DNA from 3 places in the Paenibacillus allorhizosphaerae genome. Region 1 is predicted to be linked to each of the others. Evidence: riboswitches for the same ligand, from Rfam matches in the RefSeq annotation. Region 1 holds a riboswitch; each other region holds the start of a gene.
What was found. Region 1 has a riboswitch for cyclic di-GMP ahead of ACFQI7_RS32660 (PA14 domain-containing protein). Riboswitches for the same ligand answer to the same signal wherever they lie in the genome.
Positions count from the first base shown of each region.

Region 2: it holds a riboswitch for cyclic di-GMP, as region 1 does, so the genes downstream of both, ACFQI7_RS10770 (response regulator) here and ACFQI7_RS32660 (PA14 domain-containing protein) in region 1, are expected to answer to the same signal.
Region 3: it holds a riboswitch for cyclic di-GMP, as region 1 does, so the genes downstream of both, ACFQI7_RS27210 (copper amine oxidase N-terminal domain-containing protein) here and ACFQI7_RS32660 (PA14 domain-containing protein) in region 1, are expected to answer to the same signal.

Region 1 covers NZ_JBHSRV010000017.1:64,973-69,234, reverse strand. The annotation lists partial or broken gene ACFQI7_RS32665 (IS256 family transposase) at 1-992, opposite strand, end outside; partial or broken gene ACFQI7_RS37945 (transposase) at 2,092-2,331, shown strand; cyclic di-GMP riboswitch class I at 2,466-2,556, shown strand; gene ACFQI7_RS32660 (PA14 domain-containing protein) at 2,684-4,262, shown strand, end outside.
Region 2 covers NZ_JBHSRV010000002.1:489,881-494,142, reverse strand. The annotation lists gene helD (RNA polymerase recycling motor HelD) at 1-831, opposite strand, end outside; gene ACFQI7_RS10780 (GNAT family N-acetyltransferase) at 1,062-1,508, opposite strand; gene ACFQI7_RS10775 (metal-dependent hydrolase) at 1,529-2,218, opposite strand; gene ACFQI7_RS10770 (response regulator) at 2,362-2,724, opposite strand; cyclic di-GMP riboswitch class I at 2,810-2,892, opposite strand; gene ACFQI7_RS10765 (Gfo/Idh/MocA family protein) at 3,034-4,014, shown strand; gene ACFQI7_RS10760 (ABC transporter ATP-binding protein) at 4,102-4,262, opposite strand, start outside.
Region 3 covers NZ_JBHSRV010000009.1:192,171-196,432, forward strand. The annotation lists gene ACFQI7_RS27205 (copper amine oxidase N-terminal domain-containing protein) at 1-32, opposite strand, end outside; gene ACFQI7_RS27210 (copper amine oxidase N-terminal domain-containing protein) at 128-2,017, opposite strand; cyclic di-GMP riboswitch class I at 2,281-2,376, opposite strand; gene ACFQI7_RS27215 (GNAT family N-acetyltransferase) at 2,581-3,795, opposite strand; gene ACFQI7_RS27220 (C40 family peptidase) at 4,230-4,262, shown strand, end outside.

The sequences.
Region 1 (4,262 bases):
ATGATGTTCGTTGTATAAATGAGCTTACGGATCTCAGGCGGATACTTGAAAAATGTCGCCAACTCATCCCAGTTCTTACGCCAGGATTGTATGATCAGTGGATACTTGGCTCCCCAGATTTCTTCAAACCGGTCCAATTCGACGAGGGCTGCTTCTTCGGTTGCAGCCTTGTAAATCGTTTTTAATCAGTCGTGACCTTTTTCAAATCTTTGTATGATACATAGCGGGTCGAATTGCGAATCTGATGGATAATACATTTCTGAATCTCCGTTTGAGGATAGCAGGCCGCGATGGCCTGGGAAAGCCGGTCAGGTTGTCCACGCAGGTGATCAGAATGTCTTGAACACCGCGGTTTTTCAGTTCGTTGAGCACACTGAGCCAGAACTTGGCCGATTCTTTTTCTCCGATCCACATGCCCAGTACATCTTCGTTCCCATCCAAATCGATGCCGATGACCATGTAGGCTGCCTTGTTGATAATCGCTCCATCCTGCTTCACTTTAAAGTGAATCGCATCCAGAAACACCACCGCGTACACGCCTTGTAGCGGCCTATTTTGCCATTCTTTAATGAACGATCTTGTTCGTGACATTGGAGATCAGAGTTGGAGAGACCTCGATGCCGTAGATATTCTGCAAGTGATCCTGGATCTCCCGAGTGCTCACCCCCTTAGCGTACAAGGCTACGATTTTGATCTTCGATCCCGGTTACATTGGATTGATGCTTCTTAACTACCAGCGGCTCAAATTCGCCCAAACGGTCGCGAGGCACTGCAATTTCTTGTTCGCCGTATTCGCTGGTGACCGTTTTCTTGCTTTTACCGTTCCGGCTGTTCGTGGTTGTTTTCGTCTTCGTGTCATGTTTTGTATAGCCTAGATGCGTATCCATCTCGGCCTCTAGCATTTCCTGCAGCGTCTCTGCAAATGAGTCCTTCAAGGCATTCTGTGCATCTTGGGCTGTTACCAAGTTATTTTCCTTAATAAATGCTCGCAATTGCTATTTCGTCCAGAGTCCCATCTGTTCTCCCCAACCTTTCATCTATTTCCATTTTAATAGATTTGGGAGTTTACACAAACTATTTTACAGACTCGCGGAGTTTAATATAAGTCGTAAGAACAGCGCATGAGTTAGTGGGTTTTTCTAAACCTCGTCTTGAGTTTAAGCGTATCCGGTAAGACTTAGCCGCACAGTTGCAAGCATGATGTTCGAACCAAACTACATGCACCCATTTGTCACCAATTAAAATTGGTGTGGAAAAGGGTAACGAAAGTCGTTTAGGCCCTTGTTAAATCTACGTGCAGCAGCTCCGTGAACAAGGAATTAATTGGGAGGGCGGTAAAAATTGGTGTTAGTATTTCACCCGAAATTAACATGGATTTACATTGAGGTGTATGTATTTCGCGGTTTTTAACAACATATATCCTCTTTGGGTGCATGTATGATCATGGTGTAAACCTATCTCCTTCACATGAACCCATACATATTTCTCTGGGAACATGTGTCCAGTAATGAGCCTTTTTTGGTACTATTGGTGTTAAATATGGTGTAAATACCAGTGTAATATTGCTGTAAAAAATTTGGTGTAAAACTGGTGATATGTTGGTGTAAAACTGGTGAAAAAACCTCTCCTAAACTAACAAAACGAGCCTAAGTGAACGTAATACGAAAGCCAAAAAACCAGTAAAACCAAGGATTCAGCAGACTATAACAGTTTCTATAAATCTCGTTTTTTGACCCGCATACAGAGAAACCACACGAATTCGAAAAGAGTACATGTGGTCCCTACCCTAAAATAAAACCGCTTAACATGATTATTATAGCTACTTAAAGTAAAGATTATACATAAGAGGAAATGAGGTGCCGCGGCACCTCATTCTTTACTGAGGAATTTTTGAGTCATACATATTACGCCCCCCACCGATCAATTCCAGCAAATGTACGATTCTAAACCCCTTCAATAGGAGAACAGTTCCTGCTGTGAGAAACCAAATCTAGTTGCAGGCTCTCGTACTCATGACCAATCTCAGACCGTATATCCAAAATAATGTCTTTCCTAGACATACCATCCGTCAAGAGCTATATGTTGTAAAAGCCGGGTCGCAGCGTTGCGCAGATCATTCAGATTTTCGAATGGGAAGGTCGCATCCAGCCCGGCGAAATCAAGCGCAACACCCTTTAGGAGAGATTAGCCCAGCGCGGTTACAGTACGCGACATATGCGCATGTACGCCGAATCTGGAGTCGCCGCTCGTAGGTTTCAATAACGTTACCACAATCGTCTGTGGCATTCGGATCTGAAATACGGTCCGTATCTGCCCATCGGCCTCGCCGGCACCCTCCCCCCCGTATAATCTAACGTAAAAATAAATAAATAATTTTGCCAAATAAAGAAGGATATTGTTTTGATTTGTCGAATCAATTAGGACTGAATACCCAAGACTTAGGATTTTTTCTAGAAAACAAGTGAACTGAAAAAAGGCAAACCTCGCCGAAAGGGAGGGACGCAAAGCCACGGGCCTAAACTCTGAGTTCAGGAGTACGGTAGCCGGGTTGCCAGGATTGGCTTGTTTTTTGCTGTTTAATTTTAGAAAAGGGAGAAGATAACAGTTGTTATTATTGAAAAAAGTAAAGTGGTTGTGTAATATCTCTGCTTGTTTGTCGTTGCTTCTGTTGTTCCAACTTATAGTGCCGTTGGCACTGCCGGGTTTGGGCAAACAGAACTATGTTCACGCAAATGGATCAGCGGATACAATTCCTCCTTCCGCTCCGCAAAATTTGTATGCGTCACAAGTTACAGGCAGCTCAGTTACATTAAATTGGAATATCGCTGCAGATAATCAAGGTGTTGTGACTTATGCGGTATACCGTAACAATCTGCAGATCGCTACAGTAGGAAACAATGTTTACCAAACGGGAAAAGTATACTACGTCGACTCGGGGCTAACTTCGGGAACTGCATACAAATATGAGGTTTTGGCGGCGGACCAATCGGGCAATACATCTGCTAAAAGTGATCCTCTGTATGTCACGACGTCAGCAGTTATGCCATTGGGGCCTACATCCCAGCAGGGCAGTGGGCTCAGAGCAGAATATTTTAACAGCGACGATTTCTCCGATCGAAAGATTATACGACTGGATGACCAAGTGGACTTCAATTGGGGAGGACATTCTCCTGATCCGGCATTGGACAAGGGTGCTTTTACTATACGATGGAGCGGAAAAATACAACCGAAATATTCAGAAAAGTACACCTTATATACAGAAGCACATGGTGGGGTTCGTATGTGGGTGGGCCAACAATTGCTGATCGATAATTGGGACGGTCAGGGGATGATAAAAGACAGTGCCGTAATATCTTTAACTGCCGGACAATTATACGACATCAAGCTGGAATATAAAGATAACCAGGGAGCCGCCAAAATCACGCTGCTATGGTCCAGCACGAGTCAACCAAAAGAAGTTATTCCAAAGAGCCAGCTATATCCACCCATTGTTCCTGGTGTTCCAACGAATGTGCAGTACTCATCCAATAGCAGCTCCATTACAATAACATGGGACGCAGTTCCGGGAGTGACAGGATATGACGTCGAGGTAGACGGACAGATTGTTGATAACGCATCGGGATTAATCTATGTGCATCAACCCCTTGCCGCGAAATCAACACATTCCTATCGCGTGCGGGCGAAAGTTCCTGAAATTACGGGAGATTGGAGCCCTATTGTGAACGCAACAACACGAGGTATTGTCCCTGCCAATTTTCAAGCGAATGCAGTCGATCGGGTAGTGACCGTAACTTGGGACTCTGTACCCGGTGCTTTAGGATACGAGCTTGAGGTGGATGGAAGTATCATCGATCTTGGGACAGCCACGAAATACGAGCATGTCGATTTGAAGCCTAATACTACGCATTCATACAGGGTACGTGCTAAAAATAACGATTGGTCAATATTTTTAACGGTCATTATACCCCCAATGGTTTCGACACCCGGACAGGGTAGTGGGCTTAGGGCAGAATATTTTAACAGCGACGATTTCTCCGATCGAAAGATTATACGACTGGATGACCAAGTGAACTTCAATTGGGGAGGACATTCTCCTGATCCGGCTTTGGACAAGAGTGCTTTTACTATACGATGGAGCGGAAAAATACAACCGAAATATTCGGAAAAGTACACTTTATATACAGAAGCACATGGCGGGGTTCGTTTGTGGGTGGGCCAACAATTGTTGATCGATAATTGGGACGGTCACGGGATGGTAAAAG
Region 2 (4,262 bases), on a different contig from region 1:
GGAGACGTAGCTGTTGAACAGCGGGTTCGGCGAGAACAGCACCATCTGATCGGCCTTTAATTGTTCCCTGTGCTTGTAGAGCAGGTAGGCGACCCGCTGCAATGCAGCCGATGTCTTTCCGCTCCCGGCGGCGCCTTGCACGATTAGCATGCGGCTGCGGTCGTTGCGGATGATCCGGTTTTGTTCCTTCTGGATCGTCGCCACAATCGTCCGCATTTGCGAATCGGAAGTGCGGCTGAGCACCTGCTTCAGCAGCTCATCACCGATCGTCACGCCGGTATCGAACATCAGCTTCAATTCGCCGTTTTGGACGGCATACTGCCGCTTCAACAACATCTCGCCGGTTATCTCTCCGTGAGGCGTTGCGTAAGCCGCCGGACCGGGCGGGTAGTCGTAATAAAGACTGGAGATCGGCGCGCGCCAGTCATAGATCAAGTACGTTTCGCCGTCATCATCGGCAAACGAAGCGATGCCCAAATAAATTTGCTCAGGCCGCCGCATGCCAGTTTCGGTGAAATCGATTCTGCCGAAGTATGGAGAGACGGCAAGCCGCTTCAGCTTGCGCAGCGTTTCAGCGGCGTGACGGTAGCTTCGCTCCCGTTCGGACAACACCTCGACCTGCTGCTTCATGCTGAAATACGTCTCGGTTATATCTTCCGCCGTGCTGAGGTTGACCGTCACCTCATCCCAAAAATGTTTGCGGATATCGACGACTTCCGCTTTCGATGTTCCGATCTCGCTTTCCAGCCGTTCGATGCGATCCTTGATTTTTCCGGTTACCGAATGTACCCGTTCCTGCTCTGCTTTCCAATCTTGTTCCGTAATACTCATCCTATCGCTCCTCTTCAAATGATGTGACGATCCACAACCGAATTTCACGTTTGACAATGAGGGTTGATGGTGCTATAATTATTGTAGGAAGATACTGCAAAGATAGTTTTAATGCGATGCAGACACCAAAACATATTGTACCACCGGAAGCTGCCGAAATCAACGGGGCTTTTTTTATTTGCCTAAGCAGTCGGAACAAAAAACGGAGGATTCCCTCCGTTTTCTGATGGCTATAATTGCTTCCTCATCCGTACATGCCATATGCCGGCATCCAAGAACGGTTCACTCGAGATCGTCTCGTAGCCCAGCTTCCGATAAAAGGCTTCCGCCTGCGTCTGAGCATCCAATATGACGGCCGGTACGCCGCCTTCCCGAATATCCGCTTCCATCGCATCGATGATGATCCGCCCGATCCCCTTGCCGCGATACGACTTCAGCACGGCAATCCGCTGCAGTTTTGCCGTCAACCCGTCGTACATCCGCCAACGCGCGGCAGCGATCGTCTCTCCGAGATCATTGCGTACAACAAAATGCCGGCATGCCTGCGGCGAAGCGTCAAACTCGTCCATTTCGAGGTCGCGGGGAACGTTCTGCTCCTCCACGAACACCGCGATTCGGACGGATAAACCTTCCTGCAGCTGCTCATCCGTCTTGACCTTGATGATTTCCACTACCAAAGCAGCTCCTTTATCGTCGATTATATTGTCATCTTTTCGCCCGGCGAAAGCGATCGGCCGCCAATACCTTTTTCCGCCAACCGGCTTATAAACTGCTCTCCGTTTTGCGCAATCGGCGGGAAGGTGTTGAAGTGAAGAGGGACGACCTTCTTCGCACCGAACCATTCGGCAGCGGTAACCGCATCTTCCGGCCCCATCGTGAACAAGTCGCCGATCGGCAAGAAGGCGAGATCGACCTGATTGCGTTCCCCGATCATCTTCATGTCGGAGAATAACGCTGTATCGCCGCTGTGCAATATCGTCATCCCGTCCCACTTGATAATAAATCCGGCAGGCATTCCGGCATATACGATTTTACCTTCCTGGTCCACAATGACGCTGGAGGAATGGAACGCTTGAATCATTTGCACTTCGGCAAACCCAAGGGAAACTTTGCCTCCGAGATTCATTCCGAGCGCTTTGGCCCCCTGCCAGCCCATATACGTAGCGAGCTCATGAATCGCTACGATGGTAGCGTCATTGTTCCTCGCAATCGGGAGCGCGTCGAGCGTATGATCCGTATGCCCGTGTGTCAGCAGCACGTACTCCACTTTGATATCCTGCGGTTTGGTTACAGCCAGCCCGTTCCCGGATATAAACGGATCGATAATCAGCGAATGTCCGCCATGGGTTAGTTGCACGCAGGAATGTCCGTGATACCAAATTTCCAATTCAAATCCCTCGCTTTCCAAAATGATCACAATACTATGTTTGCGCAAGCAGCTTAATACCATTGTACTATCCGAATGCGCCAAACTCCAAATTTCGCCGATTCAATCGTTGGCGAATCTCATGTTACATACGGACCTGGCTGTCATCCGGCAAAAGCTTTGCGGAACGCCTCCATGACCCGCTCTTTATTGAAAGGCTTGACGATAAAATCGCTTGCCCCCATATTTACGGCCTGAATCAGCAGCGCCTGCTGTCCCATCGCCGACACCATAATAATTTTTGCGGAAGGGTCCATTGTACGAAGCTTGCCAAGCGCAGTGATTCCGTCCATCTCCGGCATCGTGATATCCAGCGTCACCAAATCCGGTTTGTGTCGTTCATATAATGTCAGCGCTTCCAGACCATTGCTTCCTTCCGCAACGGTTTCGTATCCGAGCTCTTGGATCACGTTTTTCAGCATCATTCTCATAAACAATGAATCGTCGACGATTAATATTTTTTTCACGTGTTCCGAGCTCCCCCCCACTAAACGTAGAAAAGCCCCCCCAATTGCAAAAGGGAGGCCTGTTATCTCTTATATCCTCATGTCCTTCGGCAGCTGGCTGACATTGTTTACACGTTAGTCCCTTTAGCTTTGCGTCCTTGGCTTTCACCAAGTTTGCTTTTATGTACCGACAAAAGTATTTTCCAGTTGTATTATAGCATCCCTTCTAGAAAATACAAGTAAAATGATAGATTAACCCATTCATTGCTCCCTAATACTGGTATAATGAGTTTATACTGTACGTCAACAACCATCGGAGGGATGATCATAATGAAGGAAATCAGGTGGGGGATTATCGGGTGCGGGAACGTGACGGAAGTCAAAAGCGGCCCCGCTTTCCAAAAAGCGGAAGGATCGCGGCTTATCGCTGTCATGAGACGGGACGGCGCGCTTGCGGAAGATTACGCCAAACGGCACGGTGTTCCAAAATGGTACGACCGGGCCGAGGCGCTTATTACCGATCCCGAGGTCGACGCCGTCTACGTGGCGACGCCGCCGGCCTTCCATAAAAATTATGCGATCGAAGCGGCAAAAGCGGGCAAGCCGGTCTACGTGGAAAAACCGATGGCGATGAACGCCGCCGAATGCGAGGACATGATCGCTGCTTGCCGTGAAGCAGGCGTACCGCTCTTCATCGCCTATTACCGTCGCGCGCTGCCGCGGTTCCTCAAGGTGAAACAGTGGCTCGACGACGGCGCGATCGGCGAGGTACGCACCGTCATCACCACGCATCTGGCGAAGCCGAGCGCCCATGACTTGAGCGGAAGCTCCACGGCATGGCGGATTAAACCGGAGTTGTCCGGCGGCGGGTACTTCTACGATCTTGCCAGCCATACGCTGGATCTGCTCGATTTCTTGCTGGGACCGATTGAGCGGGCCCATGGCTCGGCCTCGAATCAAGCCGGGCTGTACGAGGCGGAAGATATCGTTACCGGCAGCTACACGTTTGCTTCAGGTGCCCACGGTACCGGAACCTGGTGTTTCACCACCGGTTCTCGGGTAGATCGCAACGAAATCGTCGGCAGCAAAGGCCGGATCGTCTTCTCCACCTTCGGGGAAACGCCGATCCGGCTCATCCGCGAGCAAGGAGAAGAGGAGTGCGTCATTGAGCATCCGGCCCATATTCAACAGCCGCTCATTCAATCGATCGTGGGTCAACTGCTCGGCAAGAGCTTTTGCCCTAGCACAGGCGAAACCGCGATGCGAACGAGCCGCGTCATGGACGCCTTAACGGGCGGCCGCAACTTGTAATGGAATACGGGGAGGCAGCAAGACGATGCAGCCGCCTCCTGGTGAAAAAGCTGCCGGGCCCCCGGCAGCTTTTTCGCTATTGCTATGCTATACAGCCGTATCCGCTTGCCCGGCTTTCGGTTTGGCCATGCCGCGCTGCGCGGTTACGAGCTTGTAATAAATTCCTTTCTGCTCCATCAGTTCTTGATGGCTTCCGATTTCCGCCAATCGCCCTTTATCCAGCACGACTAGCCGATCGGCGTTACGCA
Region 3 (4,262 bases), on a different contig from region 1:
GTTAATAAAACAGATAACAGTTTTTTGAACATATTTATCTCATTCCTTTGCTCGTCGTTTTAAGTTACCGCTCGAATCGAACTTTCTCCATTCTTTAAATCCATCGAAAAAGGATTTTCCGTGATCCTTACTTTTCATGTTCATGTTCATGTTCCTCCTGAAATATCGTTTCGCGTTGAAAAAGATCCGCGTCCTCCAGTTTCCACTGTCCGTCCGGGGTCCGCTTGACTTGATACCAGTGATTCTGAACTTGTTCGCGTATTTCTTCAAAATTGTAGCTCCGATCCCGTTGAATCGTGTTCACGATGATCGTATCTTCACTACTTTCAACGGCGGTCATCGATTGAATATCGCTCATCCATTGCTTTCGTTTAAAAAACGGGGCCAGTGCTGGCACACGCTCATTAATCGATTGGCTTGAGTCGCTTAAATCAGCCGTTGCTTTAAAATCATCGCCTTGTTCTACATGCTTCATGAAACGAACGACAGCCTGTTTCGCCAATTGGTCAGGGGAACCGATTCGCACTTCCCGGTTCATACCATCCCACTCCACTTGAAGCTTCAATGCCTCGCCTACAAATCGTAGCGGAACGTATGTCGTACCGTTGATGATTTCCGGAGCAGCGGATAACACCGTACGCTCTCCATTGACTGTCACCTCGGTTTGACCCAACTCCAGCCGAATATCCATCCCCTCTTTCGACCCTTGGATCGTTCGGGTAGTCTCGTTCCAGTCCACGTGCAACCCAAGCTTCTCAAACACCGGCCTAAAAGGCACCATCGTCGTACCGTTCATCAGCAGCGGTTGTTGTTCAAACGATACGGATTCGCCATTGACCGACACCCCGATACTTCGCTTCCCAATGCGGAACATTCCGATCTCACCGGTTCTCCCAAGTAACCCGCCGTCCGGCGTCACCGCAAGTTCGCTTGAGGTCAGGCTCTTGTTATTGCGAATTAAACGGAACAATTCGTTCCCCTGAGCATCCAACCCGTAGATATTGCCGCCGAAATCGGTAAAATATACGTCTCCGTTTTCGTTACAAACGATATTCGTGGGATATCCGTACTGTGAATCGGGAGTAAAATATGTCCACAATATATTCCCTTCCTGATCCTTGGCGACCAGAGCATTGTCCTCCGATGTGTTCGAATAGCTTCTACCGGACCATACAACGGTACGCACTGTCTGTTTCGGTCTTGGGGGCCGGTTTTCAATCTCAGCTCTAAACTCCTCTTCGGTCAAACGCTTGTCCCCTTGCCAATACAATCCGTCTTCGCCTTGCAGCATGATGTAATTTGTTCCGCCAATTTTTATAGTTTTTTGGACAGCCTTAACGGCAGACACCCGTTGTCCTTTCGAATCGATCGTGATATATTGCCCTTCCCGAGTCAACAGCGTTACCATACCGCCGGCTTTAAGTTCAAAACTCATTACATTAGTAAAAATTTGTCCCAGCTTGTCCTTGCTGATTTTGATCTCGTCTCTGTAAGTCCATTGTTTATGTCCATATAAATCGTAACTTACAATACCTTCCAAGGTCAAAAGAACAATCCGGTTATGGTCATTAATCGAAAATAAAAAATTATCATTCGGGTTGATTAACGTAATATCCAGAAGCGTCTGACCATCCCGATTCAAAAGAAGCACATGATCGGATTTTGCCGGTATTTCGTCTTTTCCGATCACGTGAACAGTCGATTTCGTGACTTGCGCCCGAACGATGATATTGCCATTATTGGTTAACCACATGCTTACGATCTCATTTTTCAGTGGCACCGACATCCACTTGAGTTCATTATTCGGACCGATCGCATGAATGATATTGCTGTAATCATAGTAGTAGAACGTTCCGTTTCCATCCGAAAGCAAATTTCTTTGCCCGGCGGCATTCCCTCGATTCATCCACTTCCACTCGTATTCGCCGTTGGAGCGGAAGACTGGCTGCTGTTTCACCGACGCACCTCCCGCATGATACAGCTGCATGGGCAGCACCTGATCCGATTCAGAAGTCAAGCGAGTGCCTGCCCCCTCCGCACTTGCAGGGACTGCACCGCTAGTCAAAACCATTGCTATTAAGCCAAATATACCGAGCCTTCGAAACCATCGTATTTCCATCGTTCCCATTTCACGCTCCTCGCTTTAGTGCATAGCATCCTTTGATCGTTTGCGGATCTAGTCCCTCTGGCAAAAACAAGTCGGTATGCTTATCGTAGTTGCTGTACGTGAGGTTCACGGATAATTGTTGCTAAAAATAAGCAGCAAAAAAACAAGCCAATCCTGGCAACCCGGCTACCGTACCCCAGATACGATTCTTGGAGTTTAGGCCCGTGGCTTTGCGTCCCACCCTTTCGAGAGGTTTGCCGTTGTTTCAGTTCACTTGTTCTCTGACAGTCCTATATCATAGGTATGTAGACCTATGAATTCGACACATTGAAACAATATCCTGCTTCAATTGGCAAAATATTTCATATAGTTTGTTCTAAACAGAAAAATAAATATCAGGAAACTAGTAAACAAAAAACCCCCGGCATCTGGATGCAGATCGAGCGAGGGTTAAAACATAATTATGTCGCCGCTTAAAAGAAGTCCGGCAAATACGTTTGCCGGCAAGGAATCAGCCGTTCTAACGCGTCGAGCGCATCCTCTTGCCCCTGCAGTCTGCCGATTTCATGCAGGAACGCCGGCCTTTGGTAGCTCAGCATCATCGCCGTCAGCGTCTGAATGTCGCAGCTGAGCACAGGATGTTCCCCAGTCTCCGGTCCCCCCGTTTCTACTTTGGCGGTTCCGGATTCATCGATTTTCAACAGAAACGTGCCGTTGTTCCATGCCGCTTGGGCATCATTGATTTCCAAACGTACGCAGTCTTCCACTCCGGAGACGAAAGGATATTTCTCCAAAAATCCGGAGACATCCACGATTCGCGCCATGAAATACGGTACCAGCTCTTGTTTGATCCGCGGATTATCCAATAAGAACGGCAGCCGGTCATCCGCAGGCGCGTTCAGCTTCAACTTATCGATCATTGAGTCGTGATCGGCCAGAAAACGCCATAAGGCGAGCCGGGCTCCGTGATGCAGCGCTACAAGCTCATGCACCGTGCATACCCGGTCCTTCACCTGATAATGCACGTAGCCGCCCGGCTGTCCCGCTTCATCGTAATAAACGGCAATCTCTCCCTGTCTCCTACCGAATATGCGGTCCTTCCACCATTTCTCGCTTCGAACCAAACTGCCGTTATACCGGGAGGCATAGGCTTCATACAACGGATTCAGCAAGCCTGCGTCTGGCGATGAACGAACGATCCGGCCCGGTTGCGGTGACAGTTTCGGCATAAGCGCGGTGGGGATTTCATATGTTTTGTACTCTGCGTATGTCTCCCAGCCGAATCTCCGGTAAAAGCCGAATTGAAACGGATGCAGGAACGAAACCGTTTGTCCCTTGTCCCGCATGGAGTGCAGCGCATTATCGAGCAGCCTCTTGACCAGACCGCCGCGCCGGTATTCGGGCCATGTCGCCACACTGGCAATGCCGCCCATGTCGAACGCTTTTCCCTGGATCCACGTCTTCAGATCCAAAATGTTCATAGCCGCGGCAAGCCGGTCTTCCACATAGGCACCCAAAAGCTCGTAATCGCGCATATCCAATTTACGACGCTCAATATCTTCCGGAGTGTACGTCATCTGAAAAGCGAACGACCAAAGATTTAATGTATCCGGAAAATGCTCCTCCGGAATCGGCCTGATTTCTACGGATGCCGCCTCGTTCACTTCTTGTTGCTGCAAATGGCTCATGGCCGTTCCCCCCTCCATCCTCATCAGTTTCTTCGTCGATTGTACCAAAGCGGCGTAAAAATTACCACGCGCGACCATCGAAACGGCCTTAGCGCAAAACGAATCCTTAAGTAACATTTCACTTATTCTCAAGGGGCGAAATCAATTCACTCGCAGTCTTTATGTCCGTGTCCTGAGACTCATATTGCGTCAAAACATCAAATCAACAAGATCCCATTGTACTTGCTTCTAATAGATTACAACATAAATATAATTCCGTGGTATCTGGATTATTTAACAATTAAATTAATAGGGATATTTTTTAGTACTTAGGGCATGCATCCATTATTTATTCATCCGGGATTACCCATATTTTCCCACTCTTTCTTGATTCGTCCGTATGCTATCATTATCGGTAGAAAGGTAGATTTATCAACAACAGGAGGCTTCCGCCAATGAAAAAAAAGCTTATCGCACTCGTGATGAGC